Regions from separate parts of the Pantanalinema rosaneae CENA516 genome, predicted to be linked through region 2. Evidence: riboswitches for the same ligand, from Rfam matches in the RefSeq annotation. Region 2 holds a riboswitch; the other holds the start of a gene.
The links. Region 2 has a riboswitch for cyclic di-AMP ahead of ntrB (nitrate ABC transporter permease). Riboswitches for the same ligand answer to the same signal wherever they lie in the genome.

Region 1 (7,563 bases), on a different contig from region 2:
TAAGCCTTCGACGACCGCACCACCAATATAGTGACCAGAGGCAAGCACCTGTAGTACGGCAGCATTCAGTTCGTCACCAATTACCTTGAATTGTTCAGACAGGTCAAACGGGGGAATCTTATTCACTCACTTACACCACATGCGGGATCAACCATTAATAAAATCAAATTTTGTTCCCAAATGGAATCGATCGGGGGAGCTTAAGTCGGTAGACTAGGGCGATATATTAATTGTTTCAGATTCATGAACTCTTTGCTGCAATTGGTTTGGGCATTGGGCTTTATGGCGATCGCGATCGCCCTGTCGGCTTGGCAGCGCTTGGGCTTGACATGGACACTGGCACTTGCCACCGGACGCACCGTGATGCAACTGTTGGTGGTGGGCTATGTCCTGGCGGTCGTCTTTGCCTTTAATAACCCCTGGTTGGTGCTGGCAATCTTAGGTGTGATGCTGACGATCGCGACGATCGTGGCTCGCAACCGCATTAGTAAGAAAGTGCCTTATCTGCTGCCATTGGTGGGAAGTTCCATGCTGATCAGTACGGCATTAACCCTGCTCTACACCAGTATTTTCGTGCTACAACCCAGTCCCTGGTATGAGCCACGCTACATCATCCCCCTCGCCGGAATCGTGTTAGGCAATGCCATGAATGGTGCTGCCATTACTGGAGAACGGTTCGTCAGTACGCTCAATTCTAGTCAGTTAGAAATTGAAACCCATCTCAGTTTAGGGGCAACGCCTCAACAGGCGATCGTCCAGTATCGCCGCGACGCAATCCGAGCCGGACTGATTCCGACTATTAACACCATGATGGTGGTAGGTCTGGTAACGCTACCAGGCATTATGACGGGGCAACTCTTGAGCGGGGTTGATCCCTTGACTGCCACAGCTTACCAAATCTTGATTATGTTCATGTTGGCATTTGCCACCCTGGTTACCGCATTACTGGTCACCTGGGGGATTTATCGACAATACTTCAACCAGGCAGCCCAATTAACCACCTGGTAATTTAGACGGGGCAGAGGGGAGAGCACTGCCCAACCGATCAGCCAACGAATGGCAAGGGGATTTAGTAGCTATCTTCCCCAGCAACCCGATCGCCCTCAGACACCACACCGGGGTTAGGCAACGTGTCTCCCAACTCCAACGATGCCTCACGAATGGCTTGCCATTGGTTGAATAATTCTGGTTCTTGCAGATCGGTTGCCAAATAGGTTTGAACGGCTTGATCGACTTCTTGCAGAGTCTTGAGGACGGGGGTTGTCTGAGAGAGTTCTAGCATCAGATTTTGACTCAATGATGGACTAATGTTTATCATCCGCGCCATGCCTTCCAGTATAGGCAGGCATGTTATAAAACAGTAACAATTTATACAATTTTTATCGACTCTTTATGGTTTTTAGACATCCGCCTACAATGCAGGTTAGTACACTTAGCCATTCCATACTGTTGTTGTATGCACAAAATTCTGTTAAATGGCTTCATCCTGGTTACTCTCGTTTCCGGTAGCCTCCCCGTGATCTTGAGTAGCCAATCCGCGATCGCTCAGGGAACTTGCCCCTCCTTGCGACCGTTAAATCGAGCCACTGCGGTCAAAACCCCTATCCCTAACTTGAGTCGGGCAAAGAACTATGCTCGTCAGGCTGCTGAAGCCGCGAATGGTGGCATTGGCAAATATCGAGCTGAAAACTCCATGCATGGTCAAGCGATCAATGCTCCCTTTGTCGAGAACAGTGATGGGACAATCACCTTTACTTTTCTCGGTTGTTTAGCGCCCGGTTTTTCTCAGGCAACGGTAGAAAGCCAGGTGACTGTCAATCCTAACGGCTGGAGAACAGTTGTTAATTACAATGGAGCGATTCGTCCTGCCCAACCTGCTAGCTCTAGCGGACCTGGTAGACCGGCTAGCGGCTCAGGTCGTTAGTGTAATTGTTACTAATCAATTAAGCCACTCACTGGGAAGCGATCGATCATACGGATCGCATCGATCGCATGGCGCTTGAGGCTTCCTGGCAGGTGAGGGACATGGGGAATTTGGGATAGAAAGTCCAGGGTGCGACGCAGAATTCGCACAACATCTCCTTCATCCAAACTGGTATTGCTACAGAGTTCCGTCCACTCGGTTCCCAGTGCCCATTGTTCTGCCAAGCCAACAAACTCATATTCCAGCCAAACGGGAGGCATTTCAAAGGTTTGTCCGGGGTACGTCCGGGTCAACTCACGTTGCTGGTGCCGTTGGATCTGGAATAGACGACGGCGAATTCCCCGCAAGCTTTCTAACGCCTCCTCAACTTCAGGCGATAGATTGTACCGCGTCCAGCTATCCGGACGAGATACCTCCGTCACCAGGGCTAAACAGGTTGCGGCTAAATGCTGTGGCTCCAAGGTATCCAATTCCCCGGAGAGCAGCGCTAATCCTAACCACAGTTCGTTATCGCCCCGAATGGCGGCAGCCGCTTGACCAGCCTGGGTGGGTTCAGTGCCATCTAAATACCCAAAACTTTGCAGAATAGTGATCAGGCTGAGGAATTCATCCCAGCGTCGATGTAAATTCCGACCCAGTTTTTCCTCACGATCGCGCAACTCTTCCTGAATCGCCGTAATGCGTTTTTGCCGTTTTAGGATCGTCGTGCGGTTGCCCCATTGTTGAACGGGATGCGCAGCAATCTGGGCTTCCACCGCTTGCATCCGTTGCATCTGGGCATAGACTTCTGGGGCATCGTCGGGGAAAGACAGCGTCGGAATTTGACTGGCGATCGTGGCGGTCTGTTCATTGCCACTGCGAGATTGCCCCGGTTTCAACGGCATTTCTGGGGGGGGAGCCAGATCATCGACTCCCGCCAAGCGAGGAATTTCCCCCCGTAAACTGACCACATCTCCTACGGTCACCACATACCAGCGATTGTCCTGCCCTAAACAGACTAAATAGGGAAACTGCCCCGCCCCCGCCGTTTTCGTGACTAATACCGCCGATAGAGGTGTATGCACCGGCACAAATTGACCTTTCAGGCTGACCATACTGCCAGCTACCGCGAAGGACAGCGCGATCGCCAGATCGCTCACCCGCATATCATCCGCCTGGGACTGCAAGGTTTTCAATAGGCGGCGTTCTTCCTTCAAGCGCTCTTGCAGCTTTTCATACTGAGCCAACAGTTTCCAATCCACTGAATCTAACTGGGCTTCCAGTTGCGCCAGTTCCGCCCGTAAGGTATTGATCGCCTCCTGTTGGGGACGGAGATAATCCGTTGCCAGATATTGACCAAAACTGCGCTCTAGAAGATTTCTGGCTTCCTCTAGACTATGGGTTTGCAGCAGGTTCAAGACCATACCATAGCTGGGAGTAAATTGGCTGACTAAGGGATCAGCACCCACCGTAGTGAGATAAGAGGCTTCCCTGGCTCCCTCAAACGGAGTTTGCACCGTCACCACATGCCCCAAAACATCCATCCCCCGCCGTCCGGCTCGTCCTGCCATTTGCAAGAACTCGGAGGCGGTAAGTAAGCGATGTCCCAGATCGGTGCGCTTCGAGAGGCTGGAAATAATGGTGGTGCGGGCAGGCATATTAATCCCGGCGGCCAGGGTTTCCGTGGCAAACACGACTTTGATCAAGCCCATCTGGAACAGTTCTTCAATCAAGCCTTTCCAGGCGGGCAGAATCCCGGCATGGTGAGCAGCAATGCCTCGACACAAGGGTTCGACTTGACCAGCCCGTCCGGCATCCGGATTTGCCGCTAAAAATTCATCGACACGCTGTTTCAGTTGTGCTGCTTCCGCTTCAGTGACTAGAGACAACGGCAAATTACTCACCTCTGCCACGGCTTGATCACAGCCCCGCCGACTAAAGATGAAATAAATCGCCGGGAGCATATCCCGCTGCTGCAACTGAGTCAGGACATAGGCTAAGTTGGGGCTTTCCTGCCGGGGACTCCGTCCTTTACCACCCGGTTTTGCGCCTTTGCCACCTTTAGGTCGCAGTCGGGGATTCATCCGTTTGCCACTGTCATCAAGGAGCGGAAATAAGCCCTTGGGATTGCAGAAATGAAACCTGAGGGGAACGGGGCGGAAGTCTGAATAAATCCGATCGGTAGGTCCATGTACCTGGGCAATCCAATCCGTCAGTTGGTCGCTATTGGCAACCGTTGCCGACAGGGCAACCAGTTGGATCTCCGGTGGACAGTAGATAATCGATTCTTCCCAGACTGTGCCGCGTTGCCGATCGTTCATATAGTGGCATTCATCCAACACGACGGCTTGCACACCCACCAGCGATGTACCCACCTCTCCGATCGGGGTGCCGTACAGCATATTCCGGAAGATTTCGGTCGTCATCACCAGAATTGGAGCCTCTCGGTTGACGGAAATGTCACCCGTAAGTAGTCCCACATTGTCGCTACCAAATAATTCCCGAAAGTCCCGCAGCTTCTGGTTTGATAGGGCTTTCAGGGGTGTGGTGTAAAATACCCGCCGTCCCTGAGCCAGAGCACGATGAATGGCGTACTCACCCACCAGGGTTTTACCCGAGCCAGTAGGCGCACAGACGACTACGGATCGACCGGCTTCCAGCGCTGCGATCGCCTGAAGCTGAAATTCATCCAGTTGAAAAGGGAACAGTTGCTTTAGATCAAGCCCTGACGGTTTAAGGGAAGCACTCACGCGAACATTTAAAAGTAAAGAGCAAAGGAAGACGGAGTGATGAACGTTCACAGTGAAACATGCATCCTGCCTTACCTATATATTTATTCTGTGATCTTCCGCCGCGATTCACGCCCAATAATTAACTTTCTTCTTAATTTATATTGAACTATGTTAATTTTTTGACACTCAGGCTCAGATTAAATCCGGAAAGTTGTACCAATTCCCTAATTTTGTTGGTTTTGGACAATCTACTTCTATGAAAACTGTTATAAGTTTCATGAACAACTACTTTAAGGCAGATGCGGAACCCAAAATGAGTGGGTTATATTAACTAGAGGATAGATAAACACCCTGAAATCACCAGCTTTGCCTCTGTCTTAGAGGGCAATTTTTTTGAATTACTGGCTAACGATCACCTGTCTCGTAACTATATCTCATGATGTCTATTTAAGTGGGTAGCCTAATCTGAAACCAAGCCATGATGGAAGGATTCGATCATACGCTTGGTTAAGAGCGGAGGAACCAAATTCCTGGGGCTAATTTCAGCATACCTGAAAGAGACACCTTCCAGTCTTCGCCCGTCAGCTAACTCCGTCGGCAATGGGAGGAGTGCCTAAGACTAACGCTTTTATGCAGCGGTCTGGAGTCTCCTGACAGATTCAGTCGAATACCTTGACAGCATCCGATGTCATTGCTGCTCTGTCGCCTGACCCACCTCTCGTCCGTGTTCTACTTTTTTTAGAGAGGTCAACCGTGAACATTACATCAATGCTTGCGCGTCTTGAGGGAGCGCTAGGTTGTAGTGACCTGACTCGGCAAATGTTGTTAGTGCCCCCATCAGGTAGTTCAGCTAGCTCCAACACGACTCAAGCAGTGAACTTGATGGTCGCATACAATGGCTCACCTCGTAGCCAAATTGCCCTGGATTTAACCCTCTGGATTGCTCACCAAACCCGGTTAGCCACATCCAAAGCCGTTACGGTACAAGTCATTTACGTCATGGACTTACAGAGTTCATGCAGCCCTACCTTATCCGCTAAGCATCCAGTTTCCTCGAAAAGCAAACCCTTTTCCCGCAAGAAGCAGCGTAACGCCCCGCTAGTGGCGTGTGGGCAAGCGGCGGTGCAGTCGCGATCGAACAGCATTGCGCCAGAGTTGTCAGAATCTTGCCAACCGTCGGTATCCGATGTCTCCTCTTGCTGGGCAGATTCCTTTGAACAAGCCGATCGCATTTTATGGCGGGCACGGTATCTGGCGGATGAATGGCGGGGTTCTCTAAAGACCCATCTCCGGTTTGGTAGCTTGATTCCCGAACTGAAAAGTGTCGTCCAGGCTGAATCTGCCACGATGCTCATTGTCGGTTGCGAATCTGCGGAACATCCCTTAGTGCAGCAATTGGGGCGATCGTTTCCTTGTCCTGTTGTCGGGATTCCGCCAGCGTTGTGTGATGGCTAGGAATATAGGCTGAGATCGGCATGATCGTTGATCGAGGCTACAATCAGCTAATCAGGTTTCCTAGGGCAGTCCGTAATGTCTGCCCTTTGTGTTATTTGAGGTATTGGCTGAAATCCAAGTATTGTAAAGTAGACATCAGCGTTTCTCTATCAAAAGTAGATGTACGATTACAAAATCAGAATAATTTTTTAGATAAAGCAACGCTATAGGTGACTGAGATTTAGGGCAGTATAACCTAGAGGCATTATTTGCTTGTCGGGGATACGCAATACCAGAAGGAGGATTCAGGAATGTCGCTGGAAAGTGCGAATCGATTTCTGGAGGCAGCCGCTTATGACGAGACGCTGCGAGATAAGTTTGAACATATTTCTAGTCCAGAAGAGTTTTTAAAGATTACTGAGCAACTTGGTTATAGCTTTACCACGGAAGAACTGATGACGATCGCCCGGGAACAAAGTCAGGGAGTAGTAGTCAGACGGCATACCGGAGTCTGGAAATGGCTACGGAGCATTAATTGGGTGTGATTCCTGCACACGGTGATTCGCTGTCCGGTTCCGGGTTGAATCCGCTCTGGTCGGACAGGAGACTGACTCCGATCGCTAAAGGTGCATTACCAGTGCTACCGTCTGACTAAGAATCAGCCGTGTTAGTGTTGATGCGGGATTCCCAAAAACCTTGACTGATTGCCCGACCCACGCATGAACTTACTTCAAACTACGGTAGCGATCGTTCTACCGGCTCTGCTGACCCTGACAACCATGCCCCCTATCCTGGCTGATACGGTTACTCCAAACGAGAATTTAGTGGTCGAGGGCATTCCACCGATCCCAACCTCCCTGGTGGATACGGTTCAGCGCTATACCGAGTTTCGATCGGCCGGCTTGTCCAGTTGGCATCCGACTCAACGAGAACTGTTAATCTCGACGCGGTTTGCCAATACGGCACAGGTGCATCAGGTGCGATCGCCGTTGGGGATGCGGCAGCAGTTAACCTTTTTTGCAGAAGCCCCCTCGGGAGCCACCTATCAACCCACCACCGGGGATTACTTTGTCTTCAGTCGCGATGTCGGTGGGAACGAATTTAACCAAAATTACCGCTACGATTTAGCCACTGGCGCAGTCACGTTGCTCACGGACGGTAAATCCAAGAATAGTCGTGGCATCTGGTCAACGGCGGGCGATCGCATGGCATACACCTCCACTCGCCGCAATGGACAGGACACCGATCTGTACGTGATTGATCCCACCAAGCCCCAGACCGATCGCTTATTAGCCACGGTGGAGGGGGGAGGGTGGTCGCCGCTCGATTGGGCACCGGACGATCGACAATTGTTGGTCATGCAGTTTGTGTCGGTTAACGAAAGTTACCTCTGGTTAGTCGATAGCCAGTCGGGTCAGAAGACGCTGCTGACTCCTAAGACGGGCACAGAATCTGTGTTTTATGGCGGGGCAGTGTTTAGCCGCGATGGGAAAG
Region 2 (7,563 bases):
AAATTAAGCCCGTGGAATCATCATGCATAACAAGCCATTCCTGTGAGGATCACGTTGAACGGGAGAACGGTTCTAACTTGATATACCCTCTGATATACCCTGATCTGAACTGATTGCCTGATGTATCTCGTGATTAAACCATGCTTTGTAAGCCTGATGCCGTTTGGTTGAGGGTTTGAATGCCCTGTTTGGTTTGACTGATGCCGCTCGCAGTTTCCTGGGCAGCATGATTCAGGGAATTCATCGCAGTCACCACCTGGGAGATGGCGATCGCCTGTTGTTGAGCATTCAAGGTCAATTGTTGACTACTCACAACCACACTTTGGATCTCTGCCATAATCCGATCGAAGGCGGCGGCAGTATTTTGAGCCAGGTCTATGCCGCTTTGCACCGTTGAGGTGCTGTTGGCTGTGGTTTGGGCAGTGGTTTGAATTGCCGTTTGAATGTCCGAGATTAAGGTATCGATCTTGGTGGCGGATAGTTTACTTTGCTGGGCTAGTTTGCGAATTTCAGCTGCCACGATCGCAAAACCCTTACCATGTTCTCCGGCTCGGACTGCTTCTACGGCAGCATTCAATGCCAGCATATTGGTTTGATTGGCTAAATCACTGACTAACGCTGTAATCGTGCCAATTTGATTCGTCTGTGCCTGTAATTGCTGCACCTGTTCAGCGATCGCCATGACAGTTTGTTGTAAGGTACTCATCCCGGCTAAGGTTTGCTCAACGGCCTTCATGCCGGATTCGGATTGAGCCAGGGCTTGTTGGGCGCGGGTATTAGAGGCTTCAGCCTGGGTGGCAGATTGGCGGGAAGAGGCACTCAACTCATCCATCGTGGTGGTGGTTTGATTCACGGAAGTGGCTTGTTGAGCGGCGACCCGTTCCTGTTGGCTAGTTGCAGCGGCAATCTCGGTGGCGGTTTGACTGAGGGCGGCGATCGTTTGGCGTAGGGTGGCAATGATTGAGCGACTGAGGAAGAAGCCGATCAGGGATGCCAGGATTAATGCGACGACTAACAGGACAATAAATACTCCAACCGTATGGCGATAAACGACATCGGCGGTTTGCCGTTCCTGGTGTGCTACGTGTGATTGTAAATCAGTCAGTTGATGCAATTGTCGGGTCAGCGGATCAATGACCTGATAAAGGCGAGTATCTAATTCCGCAATGCGGGACGTATTCCGTTCCTCTAACGCTTGTTTCAACCTCAGGATTTCTGGATTGACTTGGGTCAGTAAGGTTTTAGTTTGATTCACTAATTGTTGTTCTTCAAGGGTTAATTCTGTGTTGAGATAAGCCTGCCAATTTTGTTGAATTGTGGTTTCGGCTGTTTGAATTAGTGCGATCGCCTCAGAGGGTGTTAATAGTTTGCGGTTGGTTTTATGCACCGTATCAATGATAGTAATGGCGTATTGATCGGAGATAGTCTTAAGTTGTTGAAGTGGCACTACCCGATCGTCATAAATCGTACCCACCTGACGATTAATTTGGCTAAATGAATACAGTGAATAGGCACCAACCCCAGCCAAAATTAAGGCAGGGATGGCAAATCCCAGGTACATTTTGGTGCTCAGTTTCATAAGGTTGACTGTTTGTAGGGATCAATATCGGGTCTATTAGTTAGTGCGCCCGGAGGCAGTCACCCGATCGACAGGTTCAGACAATTCTTAAACAATCTCAGAGATTCCTGACATTACAACCAGGCTCGATTTAGCGATCGCTCGACATCCTGCCTAAGGTAGGTTGCACAATTCCCGATCGCAGTGTTAAATTCCTATCTATTAACTTGAGTCAGTCAGCTTAATCTGGGTCGCCTGTAAGCGTGTGAGGTACAGTGCTACCCCGGAACGGAGGAACCAATCTTTGGGGCGAACCGGTTGCTTGGCTAAATCAGGCAGAATCCCAGACCTATTTTTAGTGATGTCTGGCTTCTGACCGATTTACTCAGTACCGGAGGGCATCTCTCAGCCCTAGCCCGTCAGCTAACTCCGTCAGCATTGAGGGAGGACTGGAGAGTCAGCATTTTTCCATGCTCTGACTCCTCAGTGTCTCTTGCCAGTACGGCTCAGTTTGTGTACCTGCTCGTGAGACTGAGGTGCTATATATGCCGATGATGAATCTGGCAGCAGTGTTTGCTGCGATCGCTCAGGCAAGTTGGCATCGAACCAAACTATTTATGGTTCGAGATACAGTGCTGCTGCCTGCTTTGGGTTTCCTGGGAATTCTCCTGCTCTGGTGGGGCGTGGCGCTGTTCCGTCGGGATTTGATGCCAACTCCCTGGGAAGCGTTAGTTAGTAATTTAGACTTTATCCTGAATCCCTTTTACCAGCGGGGCCCGGGGGATTTGGGCGTTGGTTGGTTACTGCTAGCCAGCCTACGCCGGGTTTTAATTGGGTTTGGTTTGGGCGCGATCGTCGCCATTCCGATTGGCTTTCTAGTCGGCATGTCTCGCCCGATCATGCTGGCGTTAAATCCGGTGATTCAAATCTTCAAACCGGTGTCTCCGTTAGCATGGCTGCCGATCGCTCTAGCCATCTTCAACCTGGCCGATCCCTCAGCCATCTTTGTAATCTTCGTAACTTCACTGTGGCCGACGATCATCAACACGGCGTTGGGGGTTTCCAGCGTGTCGCAGGATTTTATCGATGTGGCGAGAGTGCTGGAAATGCCCAAATGGCGGCAGGTAACGAAGATTATTCTGCCCGCCAGCCTGCCCTATATCTTCACCGGATTACGGATCAGTTTAGGCATTGCCTGGTTAGTGATTGTGGCGGTCGAGATGCTGACGGGTGGGATTGGCATTGGTTTCTTTGTCTGGGATGAATGGAGTCGCTTGAACTTAAGTTCTGTGTTTCTAGCGGTCTTCATCATTGGCATCACGGGCTTGCTGCTGGATTTTGCCATGGGGCAATTGCAAGCCTGGGTGACTCACCGCCGTCCCGTCAGTAGTTAAATTTTTCACCACGTACTATGAACACTAATCGTTGGACACGACGAGAGTTTGTGCTGGGCATGGGCGCGACGATCGCGGGGCTAGGAGTATCCTCCTGTACTATCAGTGGCGATCGCTCCGCTAAAGGGCTAACGGATGAAGCGTTGGCGATCAAGCCTGTCGTTAGACGGGAAGACCTGGAAAAACCAGATATTACCGTGGGCTATGTGCCGGTGAATGATTGTGCGCCGTTTGCGATCGCCTGGAAAAAAGGCTTCTTCCGTAAATATGGTTTAAATGTTCAACTGAATCGGGAGGCCAGTTGGGCAACCTCACGGGATGGCGTGATTTTTGGGCGCTTAGATGCGGCTCCCGTGGTTTCCGGGGCGGTCACGAATGCTCGGATTGGGGCGGAAGGGGCACGTCATGCGCCGTTATGTGCCGGGATGACGATTCATCGACATGGCAACGCAATGACCATGAATAAAGCCATGTGGGAGTTTGGTCTGCGACCCTGGTACGAATACAACGGGGACTTAGAAGCGTTCGGGCGGCAGTTCCGTAACTTCTTTGAGAGTCAACCGCCAGAAAATCGCGTTTGGGCGGTGGTTCTGAGTTCATCAATTTACGAATATTTTATTCGTTACCTGGCAGCAGCAGCAGGAGTTGAACCGGATAAGGAATTCCGGATCATCATCGTGCCCCCGCCCCAAATGGTGACCAATGTGCGGATCGGAGCCATGCAGGGCTACATGGTGGCAGAACCCTGGAATACTCGCGCGATTCAAGGCAATGCTGGCGTTGGGTTTACCTTTGCTCAAGGCAAGGAAATTTGGTTAGGGCATCCCGATCGCTTGCTGGGTGTGATGGAGGACTTCATCGAACAAAATCCCAAAACTTACCGCTCCTTACTCAAAGCCATGATTGAAGCTTGCCAGTATTGCAGCCAACCGGAAAACCGGGCGGAAGTTGCCGAACTGATTACCGATCGCTCGTTTACCGGAGCCAAACCTAAAACGGGGGCTGTGGATAAATTCACGCGGCCTGCCATTGTCGGGGATTACAACTACGGTGGGTTTGATGGTAAAGACCGGACTGTGTCCTCGCCGGATACAACGCTGTTCTTTGACCTGCCACCGAATATTCCCCAAGCACCGGGAGAAAACTCGACCTTTATGTGGCGCTCTAAGAGTCTGTGGCTGATGACTCAAGCGGCTCGCTGGGGACAAATTAAAGTATTTCCCAAAGATGCCGATGCTCTAGCGACAAAAGCTTGGAGAACCGATATCTACCGGGAAGTGGCGGCTGAAATGGGGATTCCTTGTCCCCAGGAGGATTACAAAGTCGAACCGCCAGAGGCGTTTATCGACAAGAAAGGGTTTGATCCGAGTGACCCTATGGGTTATTTGAATAGCTTCGAGATCCGCGCCGATCGCCCGACCCGGATTTATCTCAGTTAATCCATAGATTCATTGTTCACTACTGACTCAACCAGGAGGCATGATGGTTAAATCTACCCTACAAACGAACGGCATCCACGGCGATCGCTCAACTCCAACCGAATTTTTAGTGATTGAAAACCTGACCAAGGCCTATCGCAATCCGGATGGGAGTGAGTTCGTGGTATTGGATAATATCAGTCTCACCGTCCAGGAAAATGAGTTTGTCTCCTTAATTGGTCACTCGGGCTGTGGCAAATCGACCTTGCTGAAAATGGTCGCCGGGTTAGAACGTCCGACCTCAGGGTTACTGACTCTAGAAGGAAAGGCAATTCGCAAACCGGGTGCTGAACGGATGATGGTGTTCCAGCATTACTCTTTACTACCCTGGCTGACGGTGCGGGAGAACATTCGTTTAGCTGTGGATGAAGTCTTGGATCGAGCTTCCCATGCCGAAAAATCCCAAATTGTCAATGAACACCTGGCAATGGTGAATTTGACCGCCGCCGCCAATAAATACCCGGATGAAATCTCGGGTGGGATGAAGCAACGGGTGGGGATTGCCCGAGCCTTGGCGATTCGTCCCAAAATGTTGCTGATGGATGAACCATTTGGGGCGTTGGATGCTCTGACACGCGGTAAGTTACAGCGAGAAGTGTTGAATATTTGGGAGAACAATCGGCAGGCGGTGATGATGGTGACGCATGATGTGGATGAGGCATTATATATGTCCGATCGCATCGTCATGTTGACGAATGGGCCCCATGCCCAGATTGGCGAAATTCTGGAAGTGCCGTTTCCCCATCCCCGCGATCGGGCAGCACTACGAGAAGATCCCCTGTACTACGAACTGCGGAACCATGTTTTAAACTTCCTGGATCAGCATTTTGGCGACTGATCTTCCTATCTTGCGGGGACTGACGATCGGGAATCTTTTCCCTTACAGTTGGATCTATCAAGGTTCAACTGTTCCGTTGGTTATGCACCTGAGATTCTCGCAAGACCTGGCAGCATTGCTGAAGCGTCTGGCAGAACATCCTTTAACCCTGCATGATATTTTGACCGAAACCTCCGAACGCGGATTCAGTCTGGTGATTGGGTTATTGGTGTTGCCGTTTCTGTTACCGATGCCGCCCGGATTAGCCGGCCCTCTGGGATTCGCTTGCCTGATTTTGGCATTGCAAATGGCAGTGGGGCGGCGATCGCCCTGGTTGCCTCGGACGATCGCTCAGTTGCGGTTCCCCACCTGGTTAGTGCACAGCCTGCTGAAGCAATTACAAACCCTGTCCAAATTGTTAGAAAAAATTACCCGTCCCCGGATGCGGCGGCTTGCTACCAGCCCCCATGCCTGGAAACTCAATGGTCTTTGTATTGCCTGGTTAGCCTTTCTGTTGATGTTGCCGATTCCTTTCACCAACCCCATTCCCACCGCAGGCATCCTGTTAATTGCGATCGCCACTCTGGAAGCGGATGGTCTATTAATGTGTATCGGCTATGGCTTTACGATCGCCGTTACCCTCGCCATCTGTGGCATTACCTATGCTCTCTGGCTCTCGCCCACGATGTTACAGCAAATCTTCAGCTAAAAACTTACTTTTCCCTATCCCCTCATCTTCCCCAACTGACTACTCACGGCAGTACCACTACTTCCCCCTCCCGCTCCTGCCAGCTATGTTGAAACCATTCCGCGATATAAGGACGCACGATAAATTTAGGTGGATTGCCCGATCGCACATCAATTCTGAGAAATGAGTAGGGGCGACGTTTGCGGGAACCCTGCCCACTTCGACCCAGGAATAAACGCGATTCTGCCACCACACGATCGCCATCCGGGAACGGCTCAGTTAATTGCGGACCCTCCTGACGCTGTCGCCGCAGACTATAGCCACTGCCCCCACAGACAATCCAGTTGGTGTGGGAGTCGGCATGACCGGTATCGAAGGTTCGCAAATACTCTAAACAATGGGCATGTCCGGCTAAGACGAGATCTACGATCGGGCGACCCTGGGTGAGTTCTCCGACCTCTTGGGCAACGGCATTCAAGACCTGTCGCAGCCGATCGCGAATGATCAGGGTTTGGGCTTGGTGCCACTTGGTGGCTTCAGTGACATAGGGAGGATGGTGGAAAAATAGCACACGTCCCCGAACCGCTTCAGATTGCCAGGACTCAATTAAGCGTTGCTGTAACCAGTCCAGTTGTGCCTCATCTGTCACCGTATTTTCGTTTGCCTGCAACTGCTGATCAATATCCCGAATGATTTCTGCCAGTTGTTCCACCTTAGCTTGTAAGTCGTCTAAGTGTTCTGCATCTTCGGGATGCTCAGGGTGCAGCCGAGCGGCTTGATCTAAAATATGGCGCTGGTCTTGTTCTAACTCCATGCGCTTCTGCCGCAGTTGTTCGCGCGATCGTTCCCCTTCCGGCGTACTAGGTAAGGGATTTGGAGCATTAAAGGTATTGGAATCCAGAGCAAAAAAATCAATGCCACTGTATCGAAAGCTGTAATAGCGATTTGGCAATCGGGTAAATTGTCCAGGCTGATACCGCAGGCAGCGGCGATCGCCCAGCGTGGCGGTGTAATGCTGATCTAAATGTCGTTCTAGCTCAACGTTGTTACCAAAGTGCTTTAAGTAGTCCAAAAAGGCATTGGCATAGGCATCCCCCTGATAGGAACCATGCCAACCGACATCAAAATCCAGCCGCGATCGCAACAGATACCGCAGGGGTAGGGCAGCCTGGGCTAACCAGCCATACAGTCGGGGTAGATCGTAATAGTCATGGTTGCCTGGTACCAGGAAGAAGGGGAAGTTAAACACCATCTGGTCATAGGCAATCTGGTTTGGTCGATCGCCGTTGACCAGAAATTCCCGATAGGGCTGAATGAAGTTTTTCGGGTAATACTCACTGGAACCCACCAGATAAATGACATCGCCGGTATGCAGCACAAAGCGACATTGATCCCGATGGGTCAGCATTTGTTCAGCGATGCGCCGTTGGGGATTGTAACGGCGATGGGATCCGGCACCACTATCTCCAATCACCAGAAACGAAAATTCGGACGGTTCATCCTGTTGATCATCAAGATATAGGCGGGTTTGATCGATATTCCGTTTAAGGATGAATGGATCACGCCAACGCACCCGTTGTGCCATCTTCTGAATCTTGGTGGCGATCGCAGGATCGGTGACAAATTGC

Region 1: another riboswitch for cyclic di-AMP. It lies ahead of ACN4EK_RS06435 (universal stress protein); the one in region 2 lies ahead of ntrB (nitrate ABC transporter permease).

The regions. Positions count from the first base shown of each region.
Region 1 covers NZ_JBLZFZ010000008.1:98,014-105,576, forward strand. Annotated here, with positions in the region: gene ACN4EK_RS06410 (DegT/DnrJ/EryC1/StrS family aminotransferase) at 1-126, opposite strand, end outside; gene ACN4EK_RS06415 (ABC transporter permease) at 244-1,008, shown strand; gene ACN4EK_RS06420 (hypothetical protein) at 1,070-1,282, opposite strand; gene ACN4EK_RS06425 (hypothetical protein) at 1,457-1,924, shown strand; gene ACN4EK_RS06430 (DEAD/DEAH box helicase) at 1,936-4,653, opposite strand; cyclic di-AMP (ydaO/yuaA leader) riboswitch at 5,126-5,247, shown strand; gene ACN4EK_RS06435 (universal stress protein) at 5,404-6,090, shown strand; gene ACN4EK_RS06440 (Nif11-like leader peptide family natural product precursor) at 6,381-6,614, shown strand; gene ACN4EK_RS06445 (S9 family peptidase) at 6,789-7,563, shown strand, end outside.
Region 2 covers NZ_JBLZFZ010000010.1:152,146-159,708, reverse strand. Annotated here, with positions in the region: gene ACN4EK_RS08325 (hypothetical protein) at 1-28, opposite strand, end outside; gene ACN4EK_RS08320 (HAMP domain-containing methyl-accepting chemotaxis protein) at 134-1,579, opposite strand; cyclic di-AMP (ydaO/yuaA leader) riboswitch at 1,825-2,010, shown strand; gene ntrB (nitrate ABC transporter permease) at 2,104-2,952, shown strand; gene ACN4EK_RS08310 (ABC transporter substrate-binding protein) at 2,970-4,391, shown strand; gene ACN4EK_RS08305 (ABC transporter ATP-binding protein) at 4,435-5,268, shown strand; gene ACN4EK_RS08300 (exopolysaccharide biosynthesis protein) at 5,351-5,956, shown strand; gene ACN4EK_RS08295 (metallophosphoesterase family protein) at 6,000-7,563, opposite strand, start outside.